One region of the Virgibacillus natechei genome, then DNA from elsewhere that is predicted to be linked to it. Evidence: riboswitches for the same ligand, from Rfam matches in the RefSeq annotation. Region 1 holds a riboswitch; the other holds the start of a gene.
What was found. Region 1 has a riboswitch for preQ1 ahead of OLD84_RS15130 (QueT transporter family protein). Riboswitches for the same ligand answer to the same signal wherever they lie in the genome.
Positions count from the first base shown of each region.

Region 2: another riboswitch for preQ1. It lies ahead of queF (preQ(1) synthase); the one in region 1 lies ahead of OLD84_RS15130 (QueT transporter family protein).

Region 1 covers NZ_CP110224.1:2,955,860-2,964,254, reverse strand. Annotated here, with positions in the region: gene OLD84_RS15150 (acyl-CoA dehydrogenase family protein) at 1-917, shown strand, start outside; gene OLD84_RS15145 (LLM class flavin-dependent oxidoreductase) at 985-2,361, shown strand; gene OLD84_RS15140 (TM2 domain-containing protein) at 3,046-3,363, shown strand; gene OLD84_RS15135 (DHA2 family efflux MFS transporter permease subunit) at 4,177-5,556, shown strand; gene OLD84_RS15130 (QueT transporter family protein) at 5,768-6,253, opposite strand; PreQ1 riboswitch class I at 6,262-6,306, opposite strand; gene OLD84_RS15125 (LacI family DNA-binding transcriptional regulator) at 6,428-7,414, shown strand; gene OLD84_RS15120 (sucrose-specific PTS transporter subunit IIBC) at 7,581-8,395, shown strand, end outside.
Region 2 covers NZ_CP110224.1:2,718,757-2,727,151, reverse strand. Annotated here, with positions in the region: gene OLD84_RS14065 (ABC transporter permease) at 1-357, shown strand, start outside; gene opp4A (oligopeptide ABC transporter substrate-binding protein) at 525-2,393, shown strand; gene OLD84_RS14055 (chemotaxis protein) at 2,584-3,441, shown strand; gene rpiA (ribose-5-phosphate isomerase RpiA) at 3,484-4,164, shown strand; gene OLD84_RS14045 (sodium:calcium antiporter) at 4,525-5,520, shown strand; gene OLD84_RS14040 (YciI family protein) at 5,547-5,813, shown strand; PreQ1 riboswitch class I at 5,942-5,989, shown strand; gene queF (preQ(1) synthase) at 6,069-6,557, shown strand; gene OLD84_RS14030 (queuosine precursor transporter) at 6,610-7,248, shown strand; gene fdhA (formaldehyde dehydrogenase, glutathione-independent) at 7,454-8,395, shown strand, end outside.

The DNA.
Region 1 (8,395 bases):
GTGCGCATTTCATGACGGTAGAAAGTTTATTACAATCGCCGGAGACACCGCTTCGAAAGAAAATAGTAGAAGCGGTAGGTAATGGTGCAATTATAGGCAACGCATATACGGAAAACTCGAAACATCAAGCTGGAGGTTACGAATATGATACGAAGCTTACCAAAGAAGGAGATCACTACTTATTAAATGGGGAAAAAATCTTCACAACCGGTACCTATTATTCAGATTATACAGAAGTTAAAGCCATGCTTCATGGTTCACCAACTTTATTAATTGTACCAGTTTCTAGAGAAGGGGTAACCGTACTGGATGATTGGGATGGAATTGGTCAAAAAATGACAGGCAGCGGAACAACCATTTTCGAAAATGTCGTGGTTGAGGCAAATGAAACCTTTACGGATCGCCAGAAAAAAGGGCAATATGCTCCTGTGCCGCATCTTTACCTGCAAGCGATTATTGCGGGTATAGTAAGAAACATTGTCACCGATGCAACGGATTTAATCCATAAAAGAAAACGTTCTTTTTTTCACGGCAATACCAATGATTTGAAGCAGGATGTTCAGCTACAGCAAGTCGTTGGTCAATTATCAAGCTTTGCTTTTGCGGCGGAAGCAATGGTACTAGCGGCAGCAAAAAGTGTAGATGATGCAAGTGAATATCCGGATAGTGCTGCAGAACATAACGCAGCCTTAAGGGGATCTCAAGTAAAAGTAGCGATTGAGGAATTGGCATTTAAAGCGGCAACTTTACTATTTGAAGTTGGTGGTGCTTCTGCCACGATACAATCTGCTAACTTAGATCGTCATTGGCGTAATATTCGTACACTAGCTTCTCATAATCCAACGCTATATAAAGCAAGGGCCATAGGGGATTATTATATCAACAATGAGTTATTACCTGATTCAGCCTATTTTTAATTCTTTTTCTAGAAGGAATACAAGGGATATGCGAAGAAAAATTATTTGAAAAGGGAGCGTAATCAATATGGGAAATACATTGTCATTAACAGCATTTGTTATGAATACAGCTTCACATATTACTCATGGTACATGGAAACAACCTGAGGGACAGCAAAGGGATTTTGGCCAATTGGAGTTATGGGTTTCCCTTGCAAAAAAGTTAGAAGAAGGGGGGTTTGATGCTCTCTTTTTGGCAGATGTGATTGGCTTGTATGGTGACTATGAGGGTGGATGGGATTTCCACGTTCGAAACGGGTTACAAATTCCAAGTAATGATCCGGTAGTATTAGCATCCGCATTAGCAGCGAATACCAATCGGCTTGGCCTTGCTGTCACAGCAAATAATTACCAACAGCCACCTTTCAGCTTTGCCAGACAACTATCAACGTTAGATCAGATTTCCAAAGGGCGGATTGCCTGGAATATTGTTACGGGCTCTTCAGATAATGGATTTAAAAATCTAGGTCACGATGGACTCGTTTCTCACGATGAACGGTATGATACCGTGGATGAATATGTAGATGTGTTATATAAATTATGGGAAGGTTCATGGGACGATGAAGCACTAAAAAAAGACCGGGAAACTGGAATTTACTCCGATCCAGAACATGTGCATAAAATTCATCATGAAGGCAAGCATTATCGCGTAGAAGGACCTCATCTCGTATCTCCTTCTCCGCAACGTACACCACTGCTTTTTCAAGCAGGTGCTTCTACAAGAGGAAAAGAATTTGCAGCAAAACATGCCGAAGCAGTTTTTATTGCAACACCAAATCCTGAAGTTGCGAAAGCATTAATTAATGAAATGACGGATATCGTAGCAAGAAACGGTCGCGCCAAAGAAGATATTCAATTTTTCCAAGGGCTTTCCTTTGTCATCGGGGATACGGAGGAAGAAGCATGGGAGAAGAGTAGGCAATTGGAGGAAGTGACGGATTTAAAGATGATGATTGCGCATATGGGAGGCGGTATGGGAATCGACTTTGGTGAGTGGGATCTAGATACACCGCTTGAAGATATAGAGACAGAAGGGGTTCGAAGTATGTTCAAGTGGGTAGCACAGGGAATTCCGGATAGAACGCCGACGCTGGCAGATTTAGCAGCGCATCACACGAAAAATACTCGTATCGTTGGAACACCGGAGCAAATTGCCGACGAGTTAGCCAAATGGTTAGATGCTGGGGTTTCAGGTATTAATGTAATGAATGCTTTTATTCCGAGTTCGTATACGGAATTTATTGATAAAGTGATACCTGTCTTGAGGGAGCGCGGTTTAGTAAAAGCGCATGATAATACAGCTCGGACGCTTCGTTCCAGATTATTTGGAAGGGATAAAGTCAATGAACGTCATCCAGCAGCCCAGTATCGTCACTATTTTACGAAAGAAAACCAGTTTGTTTAATAGCTAATTAGAGGAAGGCAGTGGGTACTGCCTTCTTCTATTTGCGATGAGCAGTTGTATTGTTCCGCGCCTTTAGCGTAGAACGTTCCTCTATTATGTGAATTTGTACAGGTTACGAAGTAAAACGATATGTAGAAACACAGAACGAGAAGCGCCTCGAAGGTAAAGGGAGATGCTCATACAACTCAAGAATCCTAATCTATGGCATTTTTCGTGAGGCAGTGTTTGAAGGAGTTGCGGATAAATAGGCTATAAAGGTACCTTGAGCACGTCATCTTGTTCATTGCTCAAAACCTTCCTTTTCAAAATAGTCTTTCATTACTATCTATATTATGGTACTATTTACTTATAAAATTGGAAGTAAAATGGGTTTTAAATATAGTGGAGTGGAGGTGACTTATTGAACGTTTATACGGAAATAACGGCAGATGAATTCAATGATAAAATAAAAGAATGACAATAGCTAGGTATACATATTATTGTGCAGCTTATTTTCGATATAATCACTATATCCGAATCTTTATGGTTGTTTTATACATTTGATATAGGCATACTTGCTCAGGGGAGGGGGGGACTGTAGAATTTATATCGGGTCTACCTATATCGGAAAAGTATTCATAGTAGATCTACATTAAGTTTTATCAAAGAAATTAACTAACTGAATCTAATTAGGAGGTAATAGTATTGGACAATTTGGTTTTAAAGAGAGATTTGAATGCAGAACAACTATCCATGGTTGATGCAGAAGTTGAAAGAAGAGGAAAGAATAAAGCAATTATGTATGTATTATGGTTTTTTACAGGTGGAATCGGTGGACACAGATATTACTTAGGCGATATTGGCTATGCAATTGGAATGACTTTAACATTAGGTGGTTTTGGATTATGGACACTTATTGATCTATTTATTATAGGCAAGAGATTAGAAACGAAAACAGCACTGCTGGAAAGAGAAGTAATTGAAAAAGTGAAAATCATGTACAAGGATAAAACTGTTAACTAAATATAAATATTGTGATGTAAAGGGTCTACATGTACATCAGGTGTACACCCTTTATGTAAGTGTGCATTTTTTAATATAGAGACGTTATGAATTTGTCTTACAATGAAATCTAAAGCAAAAAAAGTGGTTCCATATTTGGTTGGAGCCATTTTTGTATGAATTTAAGAAGGCGCAAAATCAAAAGGGAACGGACCAAAAAGTATTGGGTCCGTTCCTTTCACCTGCTCCAAACAACCCATTCTGTTCCTCTCATCCCGTGCTCGCAGTCATTCGTACCGCGCTCCCGCCTGCTCATCCCGCGTTCGCAGTCATTCGTACTGCGCTCCCGCTGTTTATCCCGCGCACGCAGTCATTCGTACCGCGCTCCCGCCTGTTCATCCCGCGCTCGCAGTCATTTGCCCCGTGCACCCGCCTGTTCATCCCGCGTACGCAGCCATTCGTCCTGCGCTCCCGCATGTTGATCCCGCGGTCACGGGCATTCGTTCCGCGCTCTTCCATGTTTATCCCGCGCTCGCGGGCATTTTCACTATTTTAAGACGATGAACGACAGAGGTTCATCATCCAATCCAGCGTGAGTAGATACCTTTTACCTTCTTTCCATGAATAATAACTCTTACAAAAGGGTAAGAAGATTGTTATGATAGCTGATAGGTGTAAAATGATGTGTAACCTTCTCGAGGGTGGATGGTTTTCTTGCTTCCTTTTTCTATAGGCTTTCGTGTGATGCTCACGGATATGCAGACGATGTTCTTCGCCTTACAGGTAATATTTCTCGGGGGTTATGTCATCCTTTTAGGAGGGAAGGAAAATCTAATGGCTTATAATGAATCATCAAATAAAACAATCATTGTCATTGTGTTAGCTACTACTTTTTTGTTTACGTTTAGTCAGTTTTTGTTAATTACAGCTTATCCTACCCTTATGCAGGAGTTTTCGATTAATGCGACGCAGGTACAGTGGTTAACAACCGCATTTTTATTAACGACTGTTGTGTTCATTCCGATGACAGGGTATTTATCGGATACATATTCCGCTCGGTTTCTGGTGATTTTTTCACTGGTTTTTTTTGTTATTGGAACGGTTATCGCTCTTCTTGCGCCTAATTTTATTGTATTAATTATATCAAGAGTCATTCAGGCAGTAGGTGCAGGGATAATGGTCCCGCTGGTTCAAACGATTTTACTGGGCGTCTTTCCATTTGAAAAAAGAGGGTTTGCATTGGGGTTATTAGGTTTAGTTGTGAATGTTGCCCCGGCCTCAGCCCCTTCTCTATCCGGAATTATTATTGATATCTATAACTGGAGGGCGCTTTTTTGGATCATGCTTTTCTTATCGCTCGCCATACTTGTCCTTGCTCATGGTTTCATGAGAAATGTCACGGAGCAGCGTGAATCTAAGTTGGATCTGTTTTCTATCATTCTCGCAGGTATTGGTTTTTCTAGTTTAATATTTGGAATGAGCAATATCAGCGTTTTAGGGTTTTCACATTGGAGTGTCATCACAACGATTGTATTAGGTATTGTCATGCTCGCCTTTTTTGTGAGAAGGCAACTGACAATAGATCCACCTCTACTTAATTTGTTTGTTTTTAGGAAAAAGATGTTTGCTATATCAACGATCCTTGTTTTTGTTGTTGCTATGTTGTTATTGTCGATGGAAACCATACTTCCCATGTTTTCTCAGGAGGTATTAGGGACAAGTGCATTTCTATCGGGCTTTGTATTAGTACCTGGGACGATCATACTTTCTGTTATGTCGTTAGTTGCTGGTAATTTATTTGATAAATACGGGGGACGGCGCATTATTATATTCGGATTCTTGTTGATATTGTTATCCAGTATGTTGTTCAGTATTTTGGGAGCGGATGGCTCACCCTATCTCATCATGTTTTATTTTTGCATATTTATGATGGGGATTGGATTAACCATGATGCCGCTTGTTACATTAGGATTTAATAGTTTACAAACATCCGAAATCTCTCATGCCTCGGCAATCGGAAATACGGTTCGACAGTTCGGCTTGGCTTTTGGCGTTATTCTGCTGACGACTATTATCAGCATTACGACTAATCAGATGGACCAACCCTATGAGGTAGCTACATTTTGGGGAATGAAATATGCATTTATTGTCATGAGCGTGATTTCCCTAATTGGCGGATTACTGTCACTTATGCTTAAGGATGAGCAAGAATAGAGAGGGGGGTGCCTGTCACTTCCCGGTTTTTGTCGAATACTGCCAATTGGGACGAGGGGACAGGTTCCTTGTCCCCAGAGGTTTCGTTTGTGAAATGACTTAGTCCTAATTTCTCGCTAAAGAGAAATTAGGACTTTTGTGTACGGAAGCACGGGGATGCTTCCCAAGGGCTAAGCGGGCAAGCAAAAGACGCGTCCTCATGTTCTTAAAATTAGATAAGTTTATCAAAATGTACCCGCTTGTTTAATGCATACATAATGGGTATTCCAAGAGCCATGACAACCAGTTCTCCGGCAGCTGTTGTCAACCACGTGAATAGAAATGGCAATGCCAATGCTAGATTGAGTTCAATTGCAATGATAAACATATTGAATGAAAACACCAGTGTATTGGCAATCAGTAAGATCCAAATATTTTTAATAAAACGTGCCAGTAATATGATAATGGATAATGAAATAGTCGAGTGCGCAACCCCAAATATAAGATCATAAATACCTAATGGTGAAAGTAGTAAATTGGTTAAAAATACACCTAAAACAATCCCGAAAAAGTATTTCTTATTAAAAACAATGAGGTGGTTAAACATCTCGGAAATACGAAACTGAACATTCGTAAATCCAAAAGGTTGAATAACTACCGAAACAGCGATATATAATGCCGCTAACAAACCGTTTATCACTAAAGTGTGTGCTTTCATTTTTAAACCTCTCCTTAGTTTTTTTTCGTGGGATGCTCTCGAACCACGTGAAGCATAGAAACTGGTATAAAATAGATTTGCGAAAAACGGAAGCATGGAAATGCTTCCTGCATGAAACACCGTCCAATTTCCTCTATACTGTAGATATAGATTATTAGTTTGGAGGAGATGGCGTTGGTAACGATAAAAGATATAGCTCAAATGGCGAATGTATCCCGTTCAACGGTTTCCAGGGTGTTAAATAATTCTGGTTATGTCAGTGAAGATGCAAGGGAACGGGTGGAGAAGGTCATTGAGGAAACAGGGTATGTTCCCAGTGAATATGCGAAATCTCTCCGAACGAAGAAGACAAAGGTCATCGGGGTGATTTTGCCGACGATTCAAACAGAGACTCCAAGCAGGATTGTAACCGGATTGGGGAAGGAATTGGAAAAGCATGGTTACCAGATTTTGCTTACCAATACGAACTTGGATAAGGATAAGGAATTGGAGTATTTGGATTTGCTGAAAATGCGGCAGGTGGACGGAATTATTCTGATTGCGACAAATACGGAACCGAAATTAATTAAAAAAATAAAGCAAGTAGATATCCCGGTTGTGATCGTTGGTCAGGAGTCGGAAGAAGCGATGTGTGTCAGCTATGACGATTATCATGCGGCCAGAGAATTAACTTCCTTTCTCATAAGCAAAGGGCATGTAAAAATTGCTTTTATTGGTGTGAATGAAACCGATCATGCAGTAGGTTACCTGCGTAAGAAGGGATTTTTTGATGAGATGGAGTCACGTCTTCTACCGGTTGAAAAAGATTGGATCCAGCAGGGGATTTTCGATATTGATTCGGGACATGCGTCGATGGAGCGGATTATCACGGATTCCCAGCACCAACCTACAGCGACCATTGCCGTAACGGACAGGTTGGCAATTGGGGCGATGAGTTATTTGAAAAAGCAAGGTATCCAAATTCCAGAGGCTATGGCGATCGCCGGAATAGGTGCATCCGAAATGTCGCAATATATTGATCCACCGCTAACAACTATTGATTACCAAAATGAAAAGGCTGGTACAGAGGCTGCGAAACAAATTTTAGCACGTATTTATTCACAAAAAATACAGGAAAAAATAATTCTGGATTATAGACTCATCATCCGAAATAGTGTATGATGAATGTGGAATCGATACCACATCGCATCTTTTTCATCCAATATGTATCGGTTTATAAACATTTTATCTAATATGGGATCGATTCCATTTCTGAATTAGAAATTATTTTTTAAACAATATGGGATCGATACCACAATCATACAGAAAAGGCAGGGAGTGAAGTAACATGTCCGAAAACAAGAAGGTTGCAAAGGATCTGATTGAAGCTATTGGTGGTAAGGACAATATCTCTTCTGTGACACATTGTGCCACGCGTTTGAGATTTATTGTAAATGATGAAGAAAAAATTAATAAAGATAAGGTAGAAGACCTCGATAAAGTAAAAGGTGCTTTTTTTAATTCTGGTCAATATCAGGTTATTTTTGGGACCGGGACAGTTAATCGGGTATATGAAGAAGTTGAGAAACTCGAAGTAAACAGTGTTTCAAAGGAAGAGCAGAAAGAAGATACCACGAAAAAGGGGAACAGGTTGCAACGTTCGATTCGCACATTAGGTGATGTCTTTGTTCCAATCATTCCTGTACTTGTTGCGACAGGGTTGTTCATGGGTCTACGTGGTCTGGTGATGCAGGAACAGGTACTCGCTTTGTTTGGTCTGACGCCAGCTGATATTTCCGATAACTTCCTGTTATTCACGGAAATATTAACAGATACAGCGTTTGTGTTCCTACCAGCATTGGTTGCATGGTCAACATTTCGTGTGTTTGGTGGAACACCGATTATTGGTGTTGTACTCGGATTGATGCTTGTTAGTCCAGTCTTGCCAAATGCATGGGGCGTGGCGGAAGGTGCCGATCCGCTGGTATTCTTCGGATTTATCCCGGTTGTCGGTTACCAAGGATCCGTATTGCCAGCATTTATTGCCGGTATTATCGGGGCTAAACTCGAAAAACAGATTCGCAAACGAGTACCGGAATCATTAGATTTAATTGTGACACCATTTCTGACATTGCTTATTATGATTACTGCAGCACTATTTGT
Region 2 (8,395 bases), 240 kb from region 1:
CAGGAAAAAGAACTTGACTATGTACAGGCTTCCAGAACGCTTGGCTCCTCCAATTTCAAGATTATGTTTACGCAAGTATTACCTAATATAAGCTCCTTGATTATTGTAACCATGACATTGAATTTAGCTGCAAATATTGGCTTGGAATCCGGACTCTCCTTCTTAGGGTTTGGTTTTCCAGAAAGTACTCCAAGCCTCGGAACACTGTTAAGCTATGCAAGGAATCCACAAACACTAGAGTTCAGATGGTGGATTTGGTTGCCTGCTGCAATACTGATCTTTGTCTTAATGCTTGCTGTTAGAAATGTTGGCGAAGCGCTAAAACGTGCATCTGATGCAAGACAAAGAAGGGGTTAAATGCTAGCAATTTAAAGAGGTGACAGCCTGGAGCGAATAGCAACTCAAGCAGTTACCATCATCAATGCTGGATCAGTATTGGTGTTGAGTATAAATAGTATTGGTCGAGTTTGAATTTTTCGACTGGTACAAGAGAAAGAGGTATTTAAAAAAAGGGAGGGTTCAAGATGGGAAAGACAGCTTTTAGTAAAGCGCTATTTGCGCTAATGCTCGTATTATTGCTTGCACTTGCAGCTTGTAGTGATGAAAGTGCAAGTGAGGAAGCGGACGATAACGGTTCAGACGAAGGAACAGAAGATGCAGAAGGAACCGAGGACGATGAAGAGGAAGAGGAAGAGGAAGAAGTCGATCCGGGGGATGTTGTGTATTCGATCGATGACTTTAATCACACCAAAACAAATGAGGGGGAAGCCATTGATGGTGGAACACTTAATTTTGGGCTAGTATCTGATACTGTTTTCGAAGGAACGTTGAATTGGAACTTCTATCAAGGTGCACCGGATGCAGAAGTTATTGAATGGTTCGATGAATCATTATTAACAATTGATGAAAACTATAATTATACCAATGATGGTGCTGCGACTTTTGAAGCAGATGAAGATGCAAATACCATTACGTTCACGATTCGTGATGACGTAAATTGGCATGATGGAGAACCTGTAACTGCAGAAGACTGGGCATTTTCCTATGAAGTAATTGGCGACCCGGAATATACTGGTATTCGCTATGGTGCAGACTTCACTGTTATTGAAGGTATGGAAGAATACAATAGTGGGGACGCAGATGAAATCTCCGGTATTGAAATTATTGATGATAAATCGATGGAAATTACGTATAAGCAACTAAATCCATCGCTTCTAGCTGGTGGCGCATGGCCTTATGCAATGCCGAAGCATGTTTTTGAGGATATTCCTGTAGCTGAAATGGAAGAAGCACCAGAGGTTCGTGAAAATCCAATTGGAATGGGACCGTTTAAAGTTGATACGATTACACCAGGTGAATCTGTCACATATACAAAAAATGAAGACTACTGGCGCGGGGAACCAAATCTTGACGGTGTTACCTTGCAAGTTGTGAACCCAAATGTTGTCGTTCAATCATTAGAAACTGGAGAAGTTGATATGGTAGACAGCTTCCCAACGGATCAATACCCGGAAAATGCTGAAATGTCAAATATTGAATATCTTGGTGGTGTTGATAATGCATACACCTATATTGGATTTAAACTAGGTGAGTGGGATGATGACGCTGGAGAAGTAGTAATGGATGATAGCAAGAAAATGGCAGACGTAGACTTGCGTCGTGCAATGTGGCATGCTGTTGATAACGATGCAGTTGGTGAACAGTTCTATAATGGACTTCGTTGGAATGCGACAACACTTATAGCACCATCACATCCAGATTATCATGATGATTCCATTGAAGCACCAACTTATGATCCAGATACGGCTAATCAAATTCTTGATGAAGCTGGATATGAAGATGTAACGGATGATGGGTTCCGTGAAACACCAGATGGAGATGAGTTAGTAATTAACTTTGCATCGATGTCAGGTGGAGACACTGCAGAACCAATCGCACAATACTACATTCAATCATGGGAAGATATAGGAATTAATGTTCAACTCTTAGATGGTCGTTTGATTGAGTTTAATGCATTCTATGACATGGTAGAAGAAGACGATCCTGAAATTGACATTTACCAAGGTGCTTGGAGTGTAGGTAGTGACGTTAATCCTTCTGGACTTTATGGTCCTAATGCAATGTTTAACTACTCTCGTTATACAAGTGAAGAGAATGAAGCATTGTTAGAAGAAGGTGTTTCTGAAGATTCATTTGATATTGAACATCGTCAAAGTGTGTACAGTGAATGGCAAGAACTTATGGTAGAAGACGTTCCTGTATTCCCGACAGTATATCGTGCAGAACTTGTACCGGTTAACAATCGTGTACACAACTTCTCAATCGAAACTGGAACAGATGTTTATCGCAGTGATATTGCTGTGACGGAAGAAGAAACACCAGCAGCTGAATAATAAGGTGAAAAAGACTCGCTAACGCGGGTCTTTTTTTTGCGAGTGGCAGCACATACGCTAGGTGGTGCGGTGCCTGTCACTTCCCGTTTTCTGTCGAAAGTTTTTGTGTAAAATAGGTAATTTTCAGCTTAAAATATTTGATTATATCAAGTAGTATGAATATAACGATCTTTTCTAGAGGAGGGTGAACATGGTGGCTCAGAAAATTGCGGTTGCTGTTATTCATGGTGCGGGTACGCCAGATGAAAATTTTGCAGATGAAATCATTACACGTGTTTCCCGAGATTTTGCGAAAAAGCTATCCATTAAAAATGTGGAGAAGGAGTTGGTGTTTGAGCCTGTTTTCTGGTCTTCCGTATTTGAACCAGAACAAGCTGAACTATCGGATCGATTACAAGAAAATGCGGATCTGAGATATTCCAGGCTACGACAGTTTGTAATAGAGTTTCTAGCGGATGCGATTGGATACCAGCCAACTACAATGGGGAATCAAAATTATGACAAGGTTCATTCTATTGTGGCTACAAGCCTTAATAAATTAAGGAAAAAAGCAGGTCCAAATGCTCCGTTATGTGTGATCAGCCATAGTCTCGGGTCTATTGTTGCGAGCAATTATTTTTATGACTTACAATTTAAACGGGAAAATCGGGGCATGGAGACCATAAAGTGTACGAGCAACACACCAATTGAGCAATGCGAAACGCTGACATTATTTTATACAATGGGTAGTCCAATGGCTCTGTGGTCATTACGGTATATTGATTTTGGATCTCCAATCACTGTTCCCTCCCCCATGATTCAAAAATTTTACCCTACCACATATGGGGAATGGCTTAATTTTTATAATAAGAATGATGTACTTGCTTTTCCTTTAAAGGCTGTGAATGAAGCATACGATGCTGCTGTTACAAAAGATGTACCAGTAAACACTGGCGGATTGCTGACGAGTTGGAATCCGTTATCTCATAATCACTATGACACGGATGATGAAGTAATTAAGACGATTGTGGATGGGCTGGTTCGAACGTGGAGATCTGCTAATGGATAAGTTATAATGAATGGGAGGGTTTTTATAAGGAGGATGTACGTGATGAGTGAAATGGATAACGCAAAAAAGCTAGTCGGTGAAGAAGCAGTAAAATATATTGAAGATGGGATGAAAGTGGGCTTAGGGTCTGGATCTACAGTGTATTGGATGATTAAAAAATTAGGTGAATATGTTGAACAGGGACTAGATGTAACCGGCGTGCCCACATCGCAAACAACGGCACAATGGGCGAAGGAATTCGGCATCCCTTTAACGGATTTTTCCGAACTAAAACAGCTTGACGTTACCATTGATGGAGCGGATGAAGTTGATGAGAACTTACACCTTATCAAGGGAGGCGGAGGGGCACTATTGAGAGAAAAGATCGTTGCCTCGGCAGCTAAAGAGCTGATCATAATTGTGGATCGTTCAAAAAAAGTAGCTCACTTAGGGGCATTCCCCTTGCCGGTTGAGGTCATTCCCTTTGGCTGGGAAGTGACGGCAAATAATATTTCAACCTTAGGATGTGTGCCTAAATTACGGCAAAAAGATGGGGAGGTATTTATCTCAGATAATGGTAATTATATCTTAGATTGTCCTTTCGATAAAATACCTAACCCTAAAACATTACATAAGGAACTGAAATCACTGGTTGGAGTTGTGGAAACGGGCTTGTTTGTTGGCATGACGGATAAAGTTATTGTTGGTGAGGGTGATGAGGTAGAAGTTATTTCGAAGGGGTAAGTTTGAAATTTGAGGGAGAAATAAGTATTTACTAATTGCATCGTGTTCTGCGGTGCTTTTTTTCTGTCTGAATGAAGGCAGGAAAAAGTCGTGCTATTATTCGACAAATTCCGGGACGTGCCTGTCACTGTTCGCGATTAATGAAGGGGCCTCAATTAATAGCACACCTTGCTCAGATTGATTATTGGTTAAGGACATACGATGTTAAAGTAAAAGATTAGATCGATCAAAATCCTTGTCAGTTAAAATTGGCAGGGTTTTTTATATAATTTCACATTTGCGCATTGTGATTTATTTTCTTTTAATTACTTCTTAATTGGGTATATTATAGGGTGAGGTTATTAAAAGAGGTGGTAATTTTTGGTATTTATCTTTTTTGTCTTAGCAGCAATCGCAACCGTATACACCGCAATGAAGTTGTCACAGTTTGCCAACGTAATTAGTAAAAAAACAGCTATGGGTGGCATGCTGGTTGGGACTGTTTTATTAGCAGGTGCTACATCACTGCCAGAGGTCACAACAAGTTTTTCCGCAGTAATAATTGGAAATGTTGATATCGCAATTGGTAATATGCTTGGTTCGAATTTATTTAATCTATTCATTATAGCTAGCTTTGATCTTTATTTCAGAAAAAAACAGCTCTATCATCTTGTAAATAGAAATCATATTTACTCTGCTATACTTGGTCTGTTTTTAATGGTGATGGTCACGTTAGCACTTTTCTTACGTATTGATTATACAATTATTGGAATTGGTGTAGATTCAATAGTGATTTTACTTGTTTATATCATCGGGATGATCATTATAAGTCGAATGCCTTCCCCGCCAGGAAATAATGAAAAGGAAAAAGACAAGCCGGATGAGGATTCTGCGGTTAATCGTTCAACGACCGTAAAAAAAGCAATTACGGGTTTTGTAATAGCAGCTGTAGCCATTATGATTGCTGGTAGTGTCCTATCCATTACAGGGGATAAAATAGCTGTCATAACAGGACTTGGCTCGAGTTTTGTGGGGAGTTTTCTAATAGCAGCAACGACTTCACTACCCGAAGCTGTTTCGGTGTTCACTGCATTTCGTCTAAAAAATGCAAACATGGCGGTAGGTTCTATTCTTGGAAGTAATATGTTTAACATGGTAATTATTGCAATATCTGATTCCGTTTATCAAGGGGGATCTATCTTAGCAGATGTATCTGTAAACAATCGGGTAACGGCAATAGGTATTTCAATATTATCGATTGTGCTTATCTGGTCGTTAATGCGAAATCGCTCCATGTCCCAAAGCTCTTATTTGATACCATCGCTTATAACGATAGCTGGTTACGTTGTAGTTTCTTACTTACTTTTTATGGGTTAGAATAAAGTGGGAAGGAGTTATAGAAAATGAAATATTTTGCTGTTTTATTGCCGATGAAAGATGAGGAGAAAAGCAAGGAATATCGTGCTGATCACCTTGCGTACTTAGAAACAAAAGCAAAAGAGGGAAATATTTTTGCTAAAGGGCGCTTTTCAGATGGTTCAGGTGGATTGATCATTTACAAAGCAGAAAGTCTGGAAGAAGCTGAAAATATGGCTAAGCAAGATCCGTATGTCACCTCTAATGCAAGGGATTTAGAAGTGCATGAATGGACAATGACCATCGAAGATTAAAGGAACATTGAAGGAGGGTGACTGGATGAAGTCTCCCTCTTTGAGTTGACAATGTTTGACAAATTACGGGAAGTGACAGGCACCTAATTGACATTTCTGCCTTTCGAATATATAATCATTTAGGTGAATAGGGAGAGGTTCTTAGCTTTTAACCCTCTATAAAAAACTAAGACAGATGACGCGATTATACTGCCATGTGCCTTAGTAGAGGTTCATGGTTTTTTATTATTCTTAAAAATAAGGGAGGTTATTAGGATGAAGGAACAAGATCTTTCAGGGTTAACACTACTGGGAAATCAGGGAGTAGAATACAATTTTGATTACAAGCCTGAAGTGCTAGAGACAGTTGATAACAATTACTCAAACAGGGACTTTTTTGTAAAATTTAACTGCCCAGAATTTACTACCTTATGTCCGATAACGGGTCAGCCAGATTTTGCTACCGTATATTTAAGTTATATTCCAGATGAGAAAATGGTGGAAAGTAAGGCATTGAAGCTATATATGTTTAGTTTCAGAAATCATGGTGGCTTCCATGAGGATAGTATGAATATCATTATGAATGACCTAATTGAATTGATGGAGCCACGGTATATTGAAGTATGGGGCAAATTCACGCCACGTGGTGGTATTTCAATCGATCCTTATTGTAATTATGGGAAAGCTGATACGAAATATGAGCAAATGGCCGAACACCGCATGATGAATCACGATATGTATCCAGAAAAAGTAGATAATCGCTAAAATGGATTAGAGGGTTGGCTTTGATTTTCTCTAAGTAGGAGATGATCGATATATGTTTATTTATTTAAATGCGCTATTTGTTGGACTGTTAATCGTGTCCAATATTTTAGGTGTAAAATTGTTTAGTATTGGTGAATTTATTTTACCGGCAGCAGTAATCGTGTATGTCGTAACTTTTATCATTACAGATGTAATTGGAGAAGTGTACGGAAAAAACGCGGCGCGCAAAACGGTTCAAGCAGGATTTTTTACACAGGTTATCGTAATGATTTTTATATTTATTGCCATAGAACTGCCTGCAGCACCTGCTTTTGGTTCTCAAGCAGAATTTGAAACCATTCTAGGTGGAAGTTTCCGAGTCATGCTTGCGAGCCTGTTGTCGTATATTGCCAGTCAACATCTGGATGTCAGCCTATTTCAACGCTTAAAAGCAAAGCACGGGAAAAATAAGCTATGGCTGCGTAATAATGTGTCAACAATGACCAGTCAACTCGTTGATACAACCATTTTCATCACGATTGCATTCTGGGGAACGGTGCCGTTTACTGTTCTCCTAGGTATGGTTGCAACCCAGTATGTATTTAAACTGATTGTTGCTTTGGTTGATACACCAATCGTTTATTTACTCGTTAAAATGGCTAGAAAGACCAAACAGGAACAGACGAATATGGAAGTAGTACGTCCTTCGTAAACGGGAGGGCGTATTTTTAATTGTTTTAGATCAAAGAGGGAGCACATATAGCACGATTTCACACTAATATAATTCGACAAAAACCGGGAAGTGACAGGCACTGAACTTATTATTGACTATTCTGAATATACTGGTATAATTTAAGTTGATAGTGCTAACATGATATACATCTTTTTATCTATTATATTTTAAAAGGAGTGGTCGTTTGGCAAGTAATCGTGGGGTAGTTTATGTCAAGCCAGGGGAAGTGGAAATACAGGATATTTCGTATCCGGATTTAATTTTGAGGGATGGGCCTGGTGTCAACCCACTGAATGTAGGCAGAAAATGTAATCATGGGGTTATTGTAAAGGTTGTAACAACGAATATCTGTGGCAGTGATCAGCATATGGTCAGAGGAAGGACAACCGCACCGAGCGGGTTAGTTCTCGGTCATGAAATAACGGGTGAGGTTGTGGAAGTGGGTCGTGATGTTGAATTTATGAAGAAGGGTGATCTTGTATCGGTTCCGTTTAATATTGCTTGTGGACGTTGTAGGAACTGTAAGCAACAGGATACACATATTTGCCAAAATGTAAATCCAGATCGCCCTGGTTCAGCGTACGGTTATGTTGATATGGGCGGATGGGTTGGTGGTCAATCCGAATACGTTATGGTTCCATATGCTGATTTTCAACTTTTGAAGTTTCCGGATAAAGATCAGGCTATGGAAAAGATTCTTGATTTAACCATGCTTTCTGATATTTTTCCAACTGGATATCATGGAGCGGTAAGTGCAGGCGTAAAACCAGGTTCAACTGTTTATGTTGCGGGGGCTGGTCCCGTTGGTTTGGCTGCTGCGCACTCGGCACAATTACTGGGAGCTTCCGTTGTAATTGTAGGAGATTTAATCGAAGAAAGGTTAGCACAGGCGAGAAGCTTTGGCTGTGAAACGGTAAACTTAAGAGAGCATGCTAATCTTGAGGAACAAATCGAGCAAGTATTAGGAGAACCGGAAGTGGATTGTGCAATTGATGCGGTAGGTTTTGAGGCAAGCGGTCATGGGCAAGACGCCGGAGAAGCACCTGCAACTGTGTTGAATTCGGTTATGGGTATAACAAGAGCTGGAGGGCGATTAGGAATACCGGGACTATACGTGACTGGTGAC